2 regions of the Streptomyces sp. NPDC059895 genome follow, and region 2 is predicted to be linked to the other one. Evidence: predicted binding sites of a transcription regulator. Region 2 holds the regulator's gene; the other holds the start of a gene.
What was found. The regulator HspR, encoded in region 2, represses chaperone genes until heat shock. The targets are predictions, from matches to a motif close to TTGAGNNNNNNNNNCTCAA.
Positions count from the first base shown of each region.

Region 1: lon (endopeptidase La) is a predicted target of HspR. The motif match lies at 3,189-3,207, and genes of this name have one in related genera.

Region 1 is NZ_JBHWKO010000018.1:1,266-9,802, forward strand. It holds gene ACFV9M_RS21370 (sensor histidine kinase) at 1-496, opposite strand, end outside; gene ACFV9M_RS21375 (response regulator transcription factor) at 493-1,230, opposite strand; gene ACFV9M_RS21380 (spermidine synthase) at 1,356-2,054, opposite strand; gene ACFV9M_RS21385 (GNAT family N-acetyltransferase) at 2,352-3,056, opposite strand; gene lon (endopeptidase La) at 3,230-5,653, shown strand; gene ACFV9M_RS21395 (MarR family winged helix-turn-helix transcriptional regulator) at 5,886-6,383, shown strand; gene ACFV9M_RS21400 (hypothetical protein) at 6,572-7,357, opposite strand; gene ACFV9M_RS21405 (nitrate- and nitrite sensing domain-containing protein) at 7,726-8,537, shown strand, end outside.
Region 2 is NZ_JBHWKO010000006.1:133,306-141,842, reverse strand. It holds gene ACFV9M_RS09640 (fibronectin type III domain-containing protein) at 1-838, shown strand, start outside; gene ACFV9M_RS09635 (ATP-binding protein) at 871-1,308, opposite strand; gene ACFV9M_RS09630 (helix-turn-helix domain-containing protein) at 1,470-2,351, shown strand; gene ACFV9M_RS09625 (DUF397 domain-containing protein) at 2,361-2,561, shown strand; gene ACFV9M_RS09620 (hypothetical protein) at 2,620-3,264, shown strand; gene ACFV9M_RS09615 (fibronectin type III domain-containing protein) at 3,394-5,109, shown strand; gene ACFV9M_RS09610 (Uma2 family endonuclease) at 5,132-5,791, opposite strand; gene ACFV9M_RS09605 (heat shock protein transcriptional repressor HspR) at 6,000-6,446, opposite strand; gene dnaJ (molecular chaperone DnaJ) at 6,452-7,627, opposite strand; gene grpE (nucleotide exchange factor GrpE) at 7,661-8,314, opposite strand; gene dnaK (molecular chaperone DnaK) at 8,311-8,537, opposite strand, start outside.

The DNA of each region.
Region 1 (8,537 bases), on a different contig from region 2:
CCGTGCGCATCGTCTCGGGGTCGGCCTCGGCGATGCCGTCGACCACGTTCTCCAGGACCGCGCGCAGACCCGCGATGGGGGTGCGCAGCTCGTGCGAGACGTTGGCCACCAGCTCCTTGCGCTGACGGTCCTGCGCCTCCAGCTCGTCGGCCATGACGTTGATCGTCTGGGCGAGGTCGCCCAGCTCGTCCCGGCGGTTCTCGCTCACCCGGCGGGTGTAGTCGCCGTGCGAGATGGACCGGGCGACCGTGTTCATCTCGTCCAGCGGCGCGGTGAGCGAGTGCGCCACGAACTGCGTGATGAGCAGGGTGGCGATCATCGAGAAGATGGTGATGAAGCGCAGTTCGGTCTCGGTGCGCAGGGCGATGAGCATCAGCCCGGTGGTGATCAGCACCGAGATGACGACCAGCGCCCCCAGCTTGGTGTTGATCGAGAACGGGCGTACGCCGCCCCAGGGCTCCCCGGGGCCTCTCGGTGCGTCCGGCCCGCCGCTCATGGCGTCGGCGTCTCCAGCGCGTACCCGACGCCGTGCACCGTGCGGATCCGCTCGGCGCCGATCTTCCGGCGCAGTGCCTTGATGTGGCTGTCGACGGTCCGGGTGCCGGAGGCGTCCGCCCAGTCCCACACCTCCGCCAGCAGCTGCTCACGCGAGAGCACCGCGCGCGGGGTGTTCGCCAGGCAGACCAGCAGGTCGAACTCGGTGGGCGTGAGGTGCACGTCCTCGCTGCGCACCCGCACCCGGCGCTGGGCGTGGTCGATCTCCAGCTCGCCGAGGCGCAGGATGCCGGAGCGTGGCGTGGCCGCCGCGAGCGCCGCGCGCTCCACGCGGCGCAGCAGCACGTGCACGCGCGCCGCGAGCTCCCGCATCGAGAACGGCTTGGTCATGTAGTCGTCGGCGCCCACGCCGAGCCCGACCAGCATGTCGGTCTCGTCGTCGCGCGCGGTGAGCATCAGCACCGGGACCGGGCGGGCGGCCTGCACGCGACGGCAGACCTCCAGGCCGTCGAAGCCGGGCAGCATGATGTCGAGGATCAGCAGATCGGGCTGCCAGGCCTCCGCCGTGTCGACGGCCGCCGGGCCGTCCCCCGCCGTTTGCACGAGGAATCCCTCGGCGCGCAGACGGGCCGCGATGGCGTCGACGATCGTCGGGTCGTCCTCGACCACCAGAACGCGGCGCTGTGCGCCCGGGGTCGCCGTCGTGCCGTTGTGCGAGGTGTGTGTCTGCTCCATCGCCCGCCCCTGAGGTGTGCTTTTCCGGGACCATGTGGGGTGATCCCTTGATTGCGCATGACTGCGGTTGACGCCTCAATGATCGACGTCAGGGCAGCAGCGTACGGGGAGTCACCGCGCCTTTGCTATCCGGGTACGACGGCGAGGTGCACGACGTCCGGCACTCCTCGGGCAACCGGGATCTCTTCGGTACGCACCCGCTGGAACCCGGCATTTCTCAAGGTTCCTTCGAATTCAGGCGACGGCTGCGCGGACCACACGGCCAGTACCCCGCCGGCCCTCAACACCCTTGCGCAGCCCGCGAGTCCGGCCTCCGAGTAGAGCCCGCCGTTGCCTTCCGTGACGGTCCAGTCGGGCCCGTTGTCGACGTCGAGGCAGAGTGCGTCGAACGTGGCGGAAGTCTCATTGACGTAGTCGAGCAGATCAGCTTCGACGATCGTCGTGCGCGGATCGGCGAGGGCGGCGCGGGAGATCGCGGCGAGCGGGCCGGCGAGATGCCAGTCGATGACGGAGCGTTCCCGCTCCACGACCGTGACGCGCCCCCAGCGGGGGTCGGCGGCGGCGTGCGCGAGCGAGAACCCGACGCCCAGGCCGCCGATCAGCACGTCGGGCGCGGGGCGCCCGTCCAGCGCGGTCAGGGCGGCGTCGACGAGCAGCCGCTCCGAGCGGCCGTCGGAGGTGTCCATCAGGAAGCAGCCGTTGGCGATGATCTGCAGCAACTCCCCGTGCCGGCGCAGCACGACCTCGCCGTACGGACCCTCACGACGGTCCAGGACTTCGGGCCGGCCGCCGGGTTGGGGGGACATGTCGCGGGAGAGGGGCATCGGCCCATCCTGGCACCGGAGGCGGGGGAGGGCGGGGAATTTCCCGGGGCCGGGCCGGGCCGGGCCGGGGCGGGGCGGGGCGGGGCGGTGGGCGGGGCGGGGCGGTGCCGGTTGCGGTCGTGGTGCCGGTCGTGGTGCCGGTTGCGTTCGTGGTGCCGGTTGCGGTCGCGGTGCCGGTCGTGGTGCCGGTCGCGGTGCCGGTTGCGGTTGTGGTGCCTGTTGTGGTCGCGGTGCCGGTCGTGGTGCCGGTCGCGGTGCCGGTTGCGGTTGTGGTGCCTGTTGTGGTCGCGGTCCGGGTCACGAGTCGCCGCCCCCGCCCGCGCCCAGGAACTTCGCGCTCGTCAGCGGTGCCACCACAGTCCAGCCCAGCGACTCGTACAGGGCACGCCCCGCCGGCGTCCCCACCAGGACGCCGGTCTCCGCGCCCTCGGCCGCCGCGGCGGCCGTCAGCGTCCGCATGACGACGCTGCCCAGGCCGCGGCGGCGGTGTCCGGGCGCGGTCTCGACATGGTCGACGACGGCGGTCGCGCCGGTCGGGGCCACCTGGCCCCGCGCGGCGAAGGAGCCGTCGGGCGCGGCGACCATCACGCGCGTGACGCCGCCGCGTGTCCACGCGCGCAGTCGGTAACCGTCGGGCGCCCCGCCCGGCCCCGCCCCCGCCTCCGCCGGTCCCGACCTCGGTTCCCCTTCCGTCGCCGTGCGCAGCGGCAGCGTCATCAGCCACCCCGGGTCCGGGTCCACCCACCAGTCGGAGCCCAGCCACCCCGCGGTCACCGCCGGGTCCTGGAAGACCTTGAGCCACACCCCGGCCCCGGTCACCCCGTCCGCGACCTTGCGGACCACGCCTTCCTCGACGTCGTCCCCGAGCCGGGCGAGGACGTGCCGCGACACGTGCGCCGCCTGCCCCACGTGGATGGTGAACCCCCAGGATTCCCGCACGGGCGGACAGGCTCCGCGCGACACGGCCCACCCGTCCACCCAGGCCCGCACGATCCCGTTCACACGACCTCCGTAATGGCCAGTGCCCGCATCCACCACTTACGCCGACGACTGTACGGTGCCCCGCGCCGGCCCCGGCAGTCGTGATCGCTCACAGCGAACGACCGTCCGGGAACATTCGAGGTCCCCCATGCATTGAGTCGGCATAACTCAACTTGACTGCCTAAGGGGAGATCATGGCTGCTGAGTCCGCAGCGTTCACACCGCTCACCCTGCCCGTGCTGCCGCTCGACGACGAGGTCGTGCTGCCCGGGATGGTGGTTCCGCTGGACCTCAACGACGCAGATGTGCGCGCCGCGGTGGAAGCGGCCCAGGCCGCCGCCCGCTCGGAGCCCGGCAAGCCCAGGGTGCTCCTGGTGCCGCGCATCGACGGCACCTACGCGAGCACCGGCGTGCTCGGCACGGTCGAGCAGGTCGGCCGGCTGGCCGACGGCGACCCGGGCGCGCTGATCCGCGGCCGAGGCCGCGTCCGGATCGGCGCCGGCACCACCGGCCCCGGCGCGGCCCTGTGGGTCGAGGGCACCCGGCTCGACGAGAAGGTGCCCGAGCCCCTGCCCGGCCAGGTCGCCGAACTGGTCAAGGAGTACAAGGCGCTGGCCACCGCCTGGCTGCGCAAGCGCGGCGCCTGGCAGGTCGTCGACCGCGTCCAGGCCATCGACGACGTCTCCGCGCTCGCCGACAACTCCGGCTACTCGCCCTTCCTGACCACGGAGCAGAAGGTCGAGCTCCTGGAGACGGCCGACCCGGTGGCCCGTCTGAAGCTCGCCACCCAGCAACTGCGCGACCACCTCGCCGAGCAGGACGTCGCCGAGACCATCGCCAAGGACGTCCAGGAGGGCGTCGACAAGCAGCAGCGCGAGTTCCTGCTGCGCCGTCAGCTGGAGGCCGTCCGCAAGGAACTGCGCGAGCTCAACGGCGAGAGCGAGGGCGAGGAGTCCGACGACTACCGCGCCCGCGTCGAGGCCGCCGACCTGCCGGAGAAGGTCCGCGAGGCCGCCCTCAAGGAGGTCGACAAGCTGGAGCGGGCGAGCGACCAGTCGCCCGAGGGCTCCTGGATCCGCACCTGGCTCGACACCGTCCTCGAACTGCCCTGGAACGAACGGACCGAGGACGCCTACGACATCCAGGGCGCCAAGGCGGTCCTCGACGCCGAGCACGCGGGCCTGGAGGACGTGAAGGAGCGGATCACCGAGTACCTGGCGGTGCGCAAGCGCCGCAGCGACCGGGGCCTGGGTGTGGTCGGCGGTCGGCGCGGAGGGGCCGTTCTGGCCCTGGTCGGCCCGCCCGGAGTCGGCAAGACCTCGCTGGGCGAGTCGGTCGCGCACGCCATGGGCCGCGCCTTCGTCCGCGTCGCCCTCGGCGGTGTCCGGGACGAGGCGGAGATCCGCGGTCACCGGCGCACCTATGTCGGTGCGCTGCCCGGACGGATCGTCCGCGCGATCAAGGAGGCCGGTTCGATGAACCCGGTCGTCCTGCTCGACGAGATCGACAAGGTCGGATCCGACTTCCGCGGCGACCCGGCGGCGGCCCTGCTGGAGGTCCTGGACCCGGCGCAGAACCACACCTTCCGCGACCACTACCTGGAGGTCGAGCTCGACCTGTCGGACGTCGTCTTCCTCGCCACCGCCAACGTCCTGGAGGCCATCCCCGAGGCCCTGCTCGACCGCATGGAGCTGGTCCGCCTCGACGGCTACACCGAGGACGAGAAGGTCGTCATCGCCCGTGACCACCTGCTCCCGCGCCAGCTGGAGCGGGCGGGCCTGGACAAGGACGAGGTGACCCTCGACGAGAGCGCCCTGCGCAAGCTGGCCGGCGAGTACACGCGCGAGGCCGGCGTGCGCACCCTGGAGCGGTCCGTCGCCCGGCTGCTGCGCAAGATCGCCGCGCAGCACGAACTGGGCCGGCGGAAGCTGCCGTTCACCGTCACCGAGGCGGACCTGCGCGGACTGATCGGCCGGCCGCACCACGTGCCCGAGTCCGCCCAGGACCCGGCCGAGCGGCGCACCGCGGTGCCCGGCGTGGCGACGGGCCTCGCGGTCACGGGCGCGGGCGGCGACGTGCTGTACGTCGAGGCGTCGCTGGCCGACCCGGAGACGGGTGCGGCGGGCCTGACCCTGACCGGTCAGCTGGGCGACGTGATGAAGGAGTCGGCGCAGATCGCGCTGAGCTTCCTGCGCAGCCACGGCGCCGAGCTCGAACTGCCGGTCGCCGACCTGAAGGACCGGGGCGTGCACATCCACTTCCCGGCGGGCGCGGTCCCCAAGGACGGCCCGAGCGCGGGCATCACGATGACGACGGCCCTCGCGTCCCTGCTGTCCGGGCGGCTGGTCCGTACGGACGTGGCGATGACCGGCGAGGTCTCGCTGACCGGCCGGGTCCTCCCGATCGGCGGCGTGAAGCAGAAGCTGCTCGCCGCGCACCGCGCCGGGGTGACCACCGTGATCATCCCCAAGCGCAACGAACCCGACCTGGACGACGTCCCGGCGGAGGTCCTGGACAAGCTGGACGTCCACGCCGTCACCGACGTCCGCCAGGTCCTGGAGCTGGCGCTGGCCCCCGCGACGAGCGGAGTGACGCCGGAGGTTCCGGTCGCGGCGTGACGGACGCGTCCGGAGAAGGAAGGCCCGGGTCCCGTGAGGGGTCCGGGCCTTCGCCCGCACGGGGTCACGGTGTCACCGGGCCACGGGATCACAGGGGCGATGGCGGCGGCGATGGCGGCGACGACGCCGCCCCGCCCGGCAGGGGCATGCCACGGCCCACGACCCACGGCCCACGGCCCGGCGCGCGGCTACGCACGTAGAATCGGCACGGAACCGGATCAGGAGCGCTGACGTGCACGAGGACGGAAACGGCGACGGACGCGGGGGCGCATCCGAGGTGTCGCGAAGAGGTGTGGACCAGGAGTTCCTGTCCCTGGAGCGGGAGCTGACGGTGCTGCTGCGCCGCGCCCGCGCCAACCAGGGCGAGATGGCCCGCGAGGTCCACCCGGACCTGGAGTCCGCGGCGTACGGCCTGCTCGTCCGGCTGGAGGAGTGCGGCCGGCAGCGGGCGACCGAACTCGCCGCCTACATCGGCGTCGGCAAGGCCACCATGTCCCGCCAGCTGCGCGCGCTGGAACAGCTCGGCCTGATCGCCCGCGCACCGGACCCGGCGGACGGGCGCGCCTGGCTGGTCGACCTGACCGAGGAGGGCCGCACCCGGGTCGGCCGGGTCCGCGAGGCCCGCCGCGCGCGGTACGTCAGCCAGCTCGCCCACTGGGACCGCGGGGAGGTGGCGGAGCTGGCGCGCCTGCTCCACGAGCTGAACCAGGGCATGGCCAAGCAGGCCTGAACCGGCGTCCGGCTGAGCAGGCTTGAACCGGTGTCCGGCTGAGCAGGCTTGAACCGGTGTCCGGCTGAGCAGGCTTGAACCGGTGTCCGGCTGAGCAGGCTTGAACCGGTGTCCGGCTGAGCAGGCCCGCCCCCCGGTGTGGCCCGAGCCCGCCCGAACCAGCGCGCGGCCCAGGCCCCGGCCACACCTCACAGCTCCACGAAGACCGCCGTCGCGTCGTCGTGCCGCTTGACGCGGCCCAGGAACTCCCGTTCGGTGTCCGCCCGCTCCAGCTCCCGCACCCGCTCGACCAGCGCGCGCGGACCGTCCTTGCGGACGTAGGCGAACAGGTCTGCCCAGTCGCCCTCCCGGAACGTGTCCACCCAGCGCGTCACCCCGTCCGTGAGGGCCGCCAGGGCGGCCACCCCGGAGCGCGGGACGGCGCCGGTGACCGCGCGGGCCGCCACCGCCGGGTCCGCGGCGGCGGTGAAGAAGCCGCCCTCCTTGTTGCGGACCCGCGTGTCGCAGATCTCCGCGCTCGCCAGCAGCGCCGGCGGGACGAGCGTCAGGCGGTCGTCCAGGACGGGGGTGACCGTGCCGTCGGGGGAGGCCAGCAGGAGGGCCGAGTCGGACAGGACCAGGTACTCCACCGAATCCGGGGACCAGCGGGCGAGAACCACCGTCGCCTGGGGCGTGCGCGGGTGAGAAAGGTCACAGGTGACGGCGTGGGCGTCGGCGGTACGCGCCAGGGCGAGGGAGAGCGCCTCGGCCAGCGGAACATCCGGGAGTGAAACGGTCAGTTCGGTCAGGGCGCCGCCCAGGCGTGCCGTGTACCAGGGGACCGAATGGAGACAGCCCGTGCCGCTCCGGGGCGGCGTCACGCCGTCCAGCAGGACGAGCGAACCGCCCTGACCGGAGGCGGGAAGTCCGACACTCGCGAAGTCCTCGTTGGGGTAGGCCCGATCGCCGGGCTCCGACACAAGTTCCGTACGCATACCGCCAGTCTGCACGACCCCTTCACACCCTTCGCGAAAGGCGGCCAACACTCCCCGGGCGGGCGCACCGTCGCAGGTCAGGCGCCTGTTTTGGGAGGGAATAACGCACTCCGGGAAGGCGTGGCGGCGAATATTGCCAAAGCCCGCCGTCCACGTCCAACCGGCGCCCCGCGCAAGGGCCTCGCACGCGCCGGAGGAACTTGCCCCTCAACTCCCCTCCGATGTTCACTCCTTCGGGTGGCGGGGCAGTCGATGCGCGACCCCTGCCCACCGGCACTGGGAGGGTCGGGGACCGTACCGGACGTACGCACCCGTCGACGGAGCGTCATCCGGCCCATGGGTAACACGAGTCAGGAATGCGAGCACCGGTGCAGAAGACGCGGCCTCGGCGCACAGGCAGCAAGACGGCCTCCGAGGGGGGCGCGGAGCGCACCCCTGTCGGCAAGGGCCGCCCGACCCACGTACGCAACCGGCTGATCGTCGCGGTGGCCGTGGTGGCCGCCGCCATCGCGGGCGCCGGAGCACCCTCCGTCCTCGACGCCTCCGGGCAGTTGAAGGACGCGCAGGACCTGGTGACCCTCGCCGAGCGGACCCAGGACGCGCTGGTCCTCGCGCAGTCGATCGCCGACGAGCGGGACGAGGTCACCGCCTACGTCGCGGCCGGGCGCACCAAGTCCTCGGCGCCCTCGACGCAGAGCAGCACCCGCGTGGACCGGCAGGTGCGGGAGCTGACCGCCGACACCGACACGCCCGCCGGGCTCCGCGAGGAGCTCGACGGCCTCGCCTCCGTCCGGCAGACGGCCCTCACCGGCAAGAGCACGGCGCTCGAGGCACACCAGGCGTACTCCGCCGCCATCACCGCGCTGCACGGCCTCGCCGAGCGGCTCGCGGAGCAGATGCCGCCCCGCGCGGGCTCCGGCGCCCACGCCCTCGCCGACCTCGACACCGCCGTCCAGCAGGCCGACGCGGCCCGCGGACTGCTGCTCGCCGCGCTGAACGTGCCGACGTCCACCGAGAGCGTCTACGACCCCGTCACCGGCCTGTCGTCCACCGAGACGGTCTCCTCCGACGGCGACGCCAAGCGGCGGGACGCCCTCACGGCCGCCGCCCAGCAGGCCCGACTGCGCTCCGACGCGGCCCTGACCGCCTTCCGGGAGAACGCCCCGCAGCAGGCCGTCGA
Region 2 (8,537 bases):
GGACGCGGCGTCGTACCGCGTGTACCGGGCCGCCGAGGAGAACGGCGTGTACACCCTGGTGGGCAGCCCGAAGTACAGCGATTTCTCCGACACCTCGATCGCCGAGCGCTCGTCCTTCTACTACCGCGTGTCAGCGGTGGACGCGGCGGGCAATGAGTCCGGGCGGTCCGACGTCGTCAAGACCGGGCGCGGAGACGGCACTCCACCCCCCGCCCTGACCGGACTGACCGCCACACCCACCGAGTACGGGTTCCAGCTGACCTGGGACCCCAGCCCGGCGACCGACGTGGACCACTACACGGTCTACCGGGGGAAACTCCAGGCCGACGGTGAGGGCGAGTCCTGCACCTCCTACGAGGCGGTCGCCTGGTTGGACGACCAGCCCGACGCCACCTCCTTCGCCTACACCACCGTCCCGGACGGCGAGACGGCCTGCCTGGTCGTGGACGTCGTCGACGACTACTACAACTCCGTCTTCCGCGCGAACGGCGAGGCCGTCAGCCAGGTCGTGACCGAACTCGACCTCACGCCGAGCGTGCCGACGCCCGCGGGCTCACCGCTGGAGCTGAGCCTGTGGTCGGAGCCGGACGGCCTGGTCTGGCTGGACTGGACCGGGCTCGACGAGTCCTCCCCCGAGGCGGCCGGCGGCTACCGCGTCTACCGCTGGAACCCGGAGACCTCCGCGTACGAGAAGCTGGCCGACACAGCGGCCGCCGACAACTACTACGACGACTTCACCGCAGAACGCGGCACCACCCACTACTACTGGGTGACCGCCGTCGCCGCCGACGGCACCGAGTCCCTCCCGGCGGCCGGGGCCGTGCCGAGCGCGCCGTAGCCCACGGAAGTCACGGGGCCCGCGCCCGGCGGTCACGCCGGTGTCGCGGGCCCCAGTTCGAACCACACCCCCTTCGCGTACCGCCCCGCCCGCTCCTCGGCGACCCCCCACACGTCCGCCATCTCCTCGACGAGCGCCAGCCCCCTCCCCCAGCAGGCGACGGCCCCGGCCGCCGGGTACCCGACCACCGGCGGGTCCGGGCTCTCGTCGAAGACGCTGACGCGCAGCCGCGCCGGAGTGAGGCGGAGCCGGAGCATGGCCGTGCCCTTGGTGTGCAGGTGCACGTTGGTGACGAGTTCCGAGGTGCACAGGGCGGCCGGGGTGACGAGGGGCTCGCGGTCGTGGGTGAAGAGGACGGCACGGACGAAGTCCCGGCAGACGCGGGGCGAGGTCACGTCCGCGGGGGCGAACAGGCTGTACTCCCAGAGGAGTTGGGCGGGTCGGTGGGCGGCGCTGCGGGCTGGGTTCATGAGGGTGGCTCCTTCACGGCACAGGGGAGCGATTCCGATGAGTGACCGGTTCCACACTCACAGTAGAACCAACGGGTTCTACATCTCAACCTGTTCACCTGATCCAGTGGACCAACCACCCCACGCGGTGCAGACTTTGGGCACATCAGCGAGGAGTGACCGTGGGACTACGCACCAGCATCAGCGAACGTCAGCGCCGCCTCGGCTTCGAACTCAAACAACTGCGCGAGCAGGCAGGGCTGAACGCTGCGGAAGCCTCCCAGCGCATCGGCATGAGCAGAGCGCAGCTGAGCCACATCGAACTGGGCCGTACCTCGATCCTGACCGAGCGGCTACTGGAGCTGTGCCGCACTTACGGTTGCACGGACGAGCCCTACATCCACGCGTTGGTGTCCATGTCCGAAGCGACCGGCAAGGGCTGGTGGAGCGCTTACAAGAAGCTCCTCGGCCCCGCCGCACTCAACCTGGCCGAGCTGGAATCGGAGGCCCGGACACTACGGGTACACGAGTCCTTCTTCGTTCCGGGCCTCTTCCAGACCGCCGACTACGCCCGCGCCATCTTCAACAGCCCCAAACTGGGCTTCGAGAACATCGAGGACGGCCTGAGGTTCCGCATGGAACGTCAGCAGATCCTCACCCGCAAGAACCCTCCGACGGTCCACGCCGTGATCCACGAGGCGGCACTGCACATGCGCTTCGGCAGCGCCGACGTCGTGCGCGAGCAGTTGGTGCGGCTGATCGAGCTGGCCCGCCTGCCCCATGTGACCATCCAGATCTATCCGTTCAGCGCGCAGGCCTACGCGGCTCTCAGCGGGAACTTCGTCCATGCCGTCCCCGCCACCGCACGGCTCGGCACCGTGGTCCTCGACCGGGCGACCGGCTCCGACTACCTGCGCGAGCCCGCTCAACTGCACCAGTACGGCACGCTCTTCGACCGCCTCACGGAGAACGCCCTTCACCCCGTCGACGTATCGTTGGCCCCCGAAGCACACTCGGTGAAGGACTCGCTGGCCCTGATCCAGCACCTGCTTTACACGCTCTAGGAGGCCCGCATGCCCGAACTGCACTGGCAGAAGTCGACGTTCAGCGGGGGGCCCGAGAGCAACTGTGTCTATGTGGCCCCCACCGCCGACGGCGGCATCCGCCTCCGCGAGAGCGACGCCCCGGACACCGTCCTGGCCACCACCCCCACCCCCCTCGCCGCCCTCCTCCAGCACCTCCGCCAGCCCCCGTACAACCTTGCACCCTCCTGAACAACGATCCGGGGGACGCGCCGGGATGCCCGTGTACGGTCAAGGCGATCATCACGCGTTGAACGGGGACACCATGGGCATCAGGCGGGTACTCACGGTCGGCATCACACTGGTCGCGTTGACGGCGGTGACGGGATGCGAGGACGACGACAGCGCCGCCGCCGACACCACAGGGGCGACCACCGCGCCGAGCTGGGCCCGTACGACGGAGCCGGCCACCGGCAGCGTGTCGGGCGCCGGCACCACCGAGCAGGGTTTCGACGGCGCGCTCCCCGAGGCGACGGACACCACCGCCCTCGCGCGGTACGTCGACCTGTACACCTCGTGCAAGGAGGTCGAGACGGGCGACGCCTACGATGCCGGGCACGACGGATCGGCCACCGCCTGGGGCACGGAGGAGGCGGCGGACCCCGCCTGGGGGATCACGGATCGCGCCGTGTGCAAGGACTTCACCTACCCCATAGCCCTGCTGACCGTGTCGGACATGAAGAAGTTCGAGACCCAGGCCAAGGCCAGCGGCGACGAGTTCGCCGTCGGGGAGAACATCGTGGTCGTCCCGGTCGGCGACGACCAGGTCGAGGCCCTGTCGCACTCCGAACTCGCCTTCTTCACCTGCGACGAGGACTTCGCCCCGCCGAGCGACTACCGGACGGAGTCGGCCCTCGTCGACGGCTGCGTGCTGAGCGACTACTGGGAGTCCTGAGCCCACCCGCCCCCCTCCCCGCCCCCCTCCAGCACCTCAGGCAGCCGCCGTACAACCTTGCACCCTCCTGAACAGTCCGTCCCGGCGACGGCCGATGACCGCCGTCGCCGAAACGGACCGAAGGACTGCATGAACCGAGCAAGACGCACGACCGCCGCCGCTGCCACGGTCGTGCTCGTCACCGCGGGCGGCCTGCTCGCCGTCACCACCGCGCCCGCCTCCGCCGCCACGACCTGCACCGCGCCCGTCTACCAGCGGCAGATCTTCGCCAACACCACGTTCTCCGGTACGCCGAAGCAGACCGGCTGCGACGCCGCGATCAGCGAGAACTGGGGCGCCAAGGCACCGGCCTCCGGCCTGCCGTCGAACAACTTCGGCGTCCGCTGGACGGTCACCCGCGACTTCGGCTCCGGCGGGCCCTTCGCCTTCACCGCCTCCGTCCAGGACGGTCTCCGCGTCTACGTCGACGGTGTCCGCAAGGTCGACATCTGGAAGAACGGGTCGACGACGGTGAAGAAGACCGTCAACCTCACCCTCTCCGCCGGAAAGCACACCCTCCGCGTCGACTACGTGAACTGGACGGGCAACGCCAACGTCGCCTTCACGTACGCGCCCCGCACCACCGCCACCGTCGACAAGGTCAAGCCGCTGACCCCGACGGGCCTCGCCACCGCCTACGACACCACGACCGGCCGGGCGAAGCTGACCTGGGCGGCGAACAAGGAGATGGACCTCGCGGGGTACCGGATCTACCGGCGGCCCGCCGAGAGCACGGCCTGGACCAGGCTGGCAGCCACCACCTCCACCACGTACACCGACACCACCCTCCCGGTGACCGGCGCGGCCTACGCCTATGAGCTGCGCGCCTACGACAAGGCGGGCAACGAGTCTGCGGGCACGGCGGACAGGACCGTCACGACCGCGGACCGGACCGCCCCGGGCGTGCCCGCCGGGCTGTACGTCAACAGCGAGTCCGGGGGCCTGCGGATCAACTGGAGTCAGGTCACGGGAGCGGCGTCGTACGGCGTGTACCGGGCGGCGAGCGCCGACGGCACGTACACCCGGATCGGCACCGGCACGGACCAGGCCTCGTACCTGGACACCACCGCCGCCGAGGACGCCACGTACTACTACCGCGTCACCGCGCTGGACACGGCGGGCAACGAGTCCGCGCGGTCCACCGCCGTGAGCGGCAAGCGCCGGGACCTCACGCCCCCGTCCGCCGTCACCGGGGTGACCGTCACCCCGACCGAGTACGGCTTCCAGGTGACCTGGGACGCCAACCCGACCGCGGACCTGGCGAGTTACACGGTCCGCCGTGGCGAGCTCCTGGGCGACGAGGGTGACGAGCGGGTGTGCTCCCTCTCCGCGGGCTACTCCGTAGCGGCCGGCACCACCTCGTACGCGTACACCGTCCTTCCCGACGGTGAGGAGTCCTGCTTCATCGTGGACGCCGTCGACGACGCCGGGAACTCCGCGTTCCGGTGGACCGGCGAGGCGCAGATCGTGACCGCGACCGAGCTGGACATGACACCGAGCGTCCCGACTCCCGACGGCTCGCCCCTGGAGCTGTCCGTGGTGTGGCCGGGCTGGGACGGCGAGGTCTGGCTGGACTGGACCGGCCTCGACGCCTCCTCCCCCGAGGCGGCGGGCGGCTACCGCGTCTACCGCTGGAACCCGGAGACCTCCACGTACGACAAGCTCGCCGACGTCGCCAACGGCGAACTCGCCTATGAGGACCTGACCGCGCGGACCGGAACCACCCACTACTACTGGGTGACCGCGGTCGCCGCCGACGGCACCGAGTCCCTGCCGGCCGGAGGCGCGGCGGTCACCGCGCCGTAGCGCGCACCGCCCGTCATCCGCCTCAGCCCCGCTTCGGGCCCGTGATCGCCTCACCGATCACGAAGCCCTTGGCGGGGCCTTCGGGCACGGTGACCTCGGTGCCGTAGGGAACGCGGTGGACGTCCTCCCAGTCCGCCTCGTCGGGGCGGGGCCCGGTGAACAGGGTGACGGCGCCCTGGCCGTCGCAGTCGTCGACGAGGACGTACACGGGGATGCCGGCACGGGCGTACTCACGGCGCTTCCTCACCCGGTCCCGTTCGAGGCTGCGCTTGCCGGGCGAGGTGACTTCGAAGACAGCCCGCACTCCGGCGGCGGTGAGGCCGAGACCGTCATCGGTCACGTAACGCTCCGGGTCCCGCGCGACGACGAACAGATCCGGCACCCACGCCGAGCCTTCGTGGATGACGTTCGTGTCGTTGCGGACGGCGAAATCCCCGCCCCGCGAGTGATCTCCCAGGGCTTCCTTCAGCAGGAAGATGATCCGACTGTGCGAGTAGCGGCCGGTGGGCGACACCTCGATGGCTCCCTCGATGATCTCAGCGCGGTAGCCCTCGGGGAGTTCCATGGCCTTCCATGCCTGCCACAGGACCTCGTCCAGATCGGAGCCGTTCTCCGGCAGAGGCACGGACGTGGTCCTGGTCTCGGGCATGGTGTCGGGCCTCTCGTGCGCAAGAGCGGTCATGGCGGCATCACCTCCTCAAGTGTGGGCCGGGGGTGCACGCGGCACAAGCAACGCGATCACCGTAGGGACGGCCGTGCCTCCGACCGGCCCACCTGCCACCTGTTCACCCGTTCGAGCGAGAGGGGAACGGTTTCGTCCTCGCGCGATGAGCGCGAAGGGGCCCGGAGGTTCGTCCTCCGGGCCCCTTCACACGGGTCGACGCGTCGCGTCAGTCCTTGGCCTTCTTCGGCCGCCACACCACCAGCGCGCTGGTCTGCTGCACCTCCTGGTACGGCACCAGGTCGCGCCGGTAGGAGGCGTGGACCGCCGCCTCCCGCTGCTGCATGGCCGCCGCGGCGCCGTCCAGCGCGGACTGGAGCTCGGCCACCCGGGACTGGAGGGCGGCGACCTGGTTCTCCAGTTCGATGATCCGCTTGATGCCGGCCAGGTTGATGCCCTCGTCCTGCGACAACTGCTGCACGGTACGCAGCAGTTCGATGTCGCGGGCCGAGTAGCGGCGGCCCCGCCCGGCCGTGCGGTCCGGGGAGACCAGGCCGAGGCGGTCGTACTGGCGCAGTGTCTGCGGGTGAAGGCCGGAGAGCTGGGCCGCCACCGAGATGACGTAGACCGGGGTCTCCTCGGTCAGTTCATACGGGTTACGCCGACGGCCGTCCATCACTCTCAAGCTCCCTTCGCGGCCTCGAACAGCTCCGCCCGCGGGTCCTCACCCGCGGTGGCCTCGCGATACGCCTCCAGTGCGTCACGAGCCTTCCCCGACAGGTCCTGCGGAACACTCACCTCGACGGTGACCAGCAGGTCGCCGCGGGTTCCGTCCTTGCGGACCGCGCCCTTGCCCCGCGCGCGCATGGTGCGCCCGTTGGGCGTGCCGGGCGGCAGCTTCAGCGTCAGGGCCGGGCCGCCGAGCGTGGGCACCCTGACCTCGCCGCCCAGGGCCGCCTCCGCGAAGGTGACGGGCACGGTGACGGTGAGGTGGTCGTCCTTGCGGCCGAAGACCGGGTGCGGGTCGACGTGGACGACGACGTACAGGTCGCCGGCCGGGCCGCCGCGCTCGCCGGGGGCGCCCTTGCCGCGCAGCCGGATCCGCTGCCCGTCGGTGACGCCCGCGGGGATGCGGACCTGCATGGTGCGGGAGGACTTGGCCCGCCCGCTGCCGCTGCACTCCGCGCAGGGGTGCTCGGCGATCAGGCCGCGCCCCTTGCAGTCGGGGCAGGGGTCGGTGAGGGAGAAACCCCCGCCCGAGCCGCGCGCCACCTGCCCGGTGCCGACGCAGGTCGGGCACACGCGGGGGGTGCCGTTCTTGTCGCCGGTGCCGGAGCAGGCCTTGCACGGTGACTGGGAGGTCATGCGCAGCGGAACCGTCGCGCCCTCGATCGCCTCGGTGAAGCTGAGGGTGACCTCGGTGTCGATGTCCTGGCCGCGCCGGGGCTGGGTGCGGGCACCCGTGGCGCCGCCGCGGTTGAACAGGCCCCCGAAGACGTCACCGATCCCGCCGCCGAAGCCGCCGGCGCTCCCGCCGCCCTGCGCACCTCCGAAGAGGTCGCCCAGGTCGAAGTTGAAGGAGCCGCCGCCCGCGCCCGGGCCGGGGCGGAAGCCGCCGCTGCCGAAGAGGGCGCGTGCCTCGTCGTACTCCTTGCGCTTCTTGGGGTCGCCGAGGACGTCGTTCGCCTCGGAGATCTCCTTGAAGCGCTCCTCGGCCTTGACGTTTCCCTTGTTGGCGTCCGGGTGGTACTCGCGGGCGAGTTTCCGGTACGCCTTCTTGATCTCGGCCTCGGTGGCGTCCTTGGGGACGCCGAGGACCTTGTAGTAGTCCTTCTCGATGAAGTCCTTGGTGCTCATCCTCGACGTCCCTCCTCTCGCGTCGGTTCAAGCTCAGCCCTCGTCCGGGCCACCGCTCTCCTTGTCGTCGGCCGCCGTCTCGCTCTCCTCGGCCGGCTTGACCGTCTGGGCCCCCGGCTGGGGTTCGGCCACGGCCACCCGGGCGGGACGGATGGTGCGTTCGCCGATCCGGTACCCGGGCTGAAGGATCGCCACGCACGTCGTCTCGGTGACGTCCGGCGCGTAGCTGTGCATCAGGGCCTCGTGGATCGTCGGGTCGAAGGGCTCGCCCTCCTTGCCGAACTGCTGCAGGCCCATCTTCGCCGCGACGGTCTCCAGGGACTCGCCGACGGACTTGAAGCCGCCGACGAGTTCGCCGTGTTCCCGCGCGCGGCCGATGTCGTCGAGCACGGGCAGGAGCTCGGTCAGGAGGTTCGCGATGGCGATCTCCTTGACCGCGATCCGGTCGCGCTCGACCCGGCGGCGGTAGTTCTGGTACTCGGCCTGGAGCCGCTGGAGGTCCGCGGTGCGCTCGCCGAGCGCGGTGCGCACCTGGTCCAGCTGGGCCACCAGCCCGGCCGTCTGGTTCGCGTCCCCGGCCGGGGCCGCCCCCTCCTCGGAGGGAGCGGCCTTCGGCTCGGCGTCGTCGGAGGTGGCGCCGGAGGGGACGTCGGGCTTCTCCTCGAAGCCCGGGGTCTCCTCCGTCACGCGGCACCGTCCTTGCGCTCGTCGTCCACGATCTCGGCGTCCACGACGTCGTCGTCGGCGGCCTTGGCACCGCCGGCGGTGGCGCCCTCCGGGCCGCCCGCGGCCTGGCCGGCCTGGGCGTCGGCGTACAGGGCCTGGCCGAGCTTCTGCGACACGGCCGCGACCTTCTCGGTGGCGGTGCGGATCTCGGCGGTGTCCTCGCCCTTGAGCTTCTCCTTCAGCT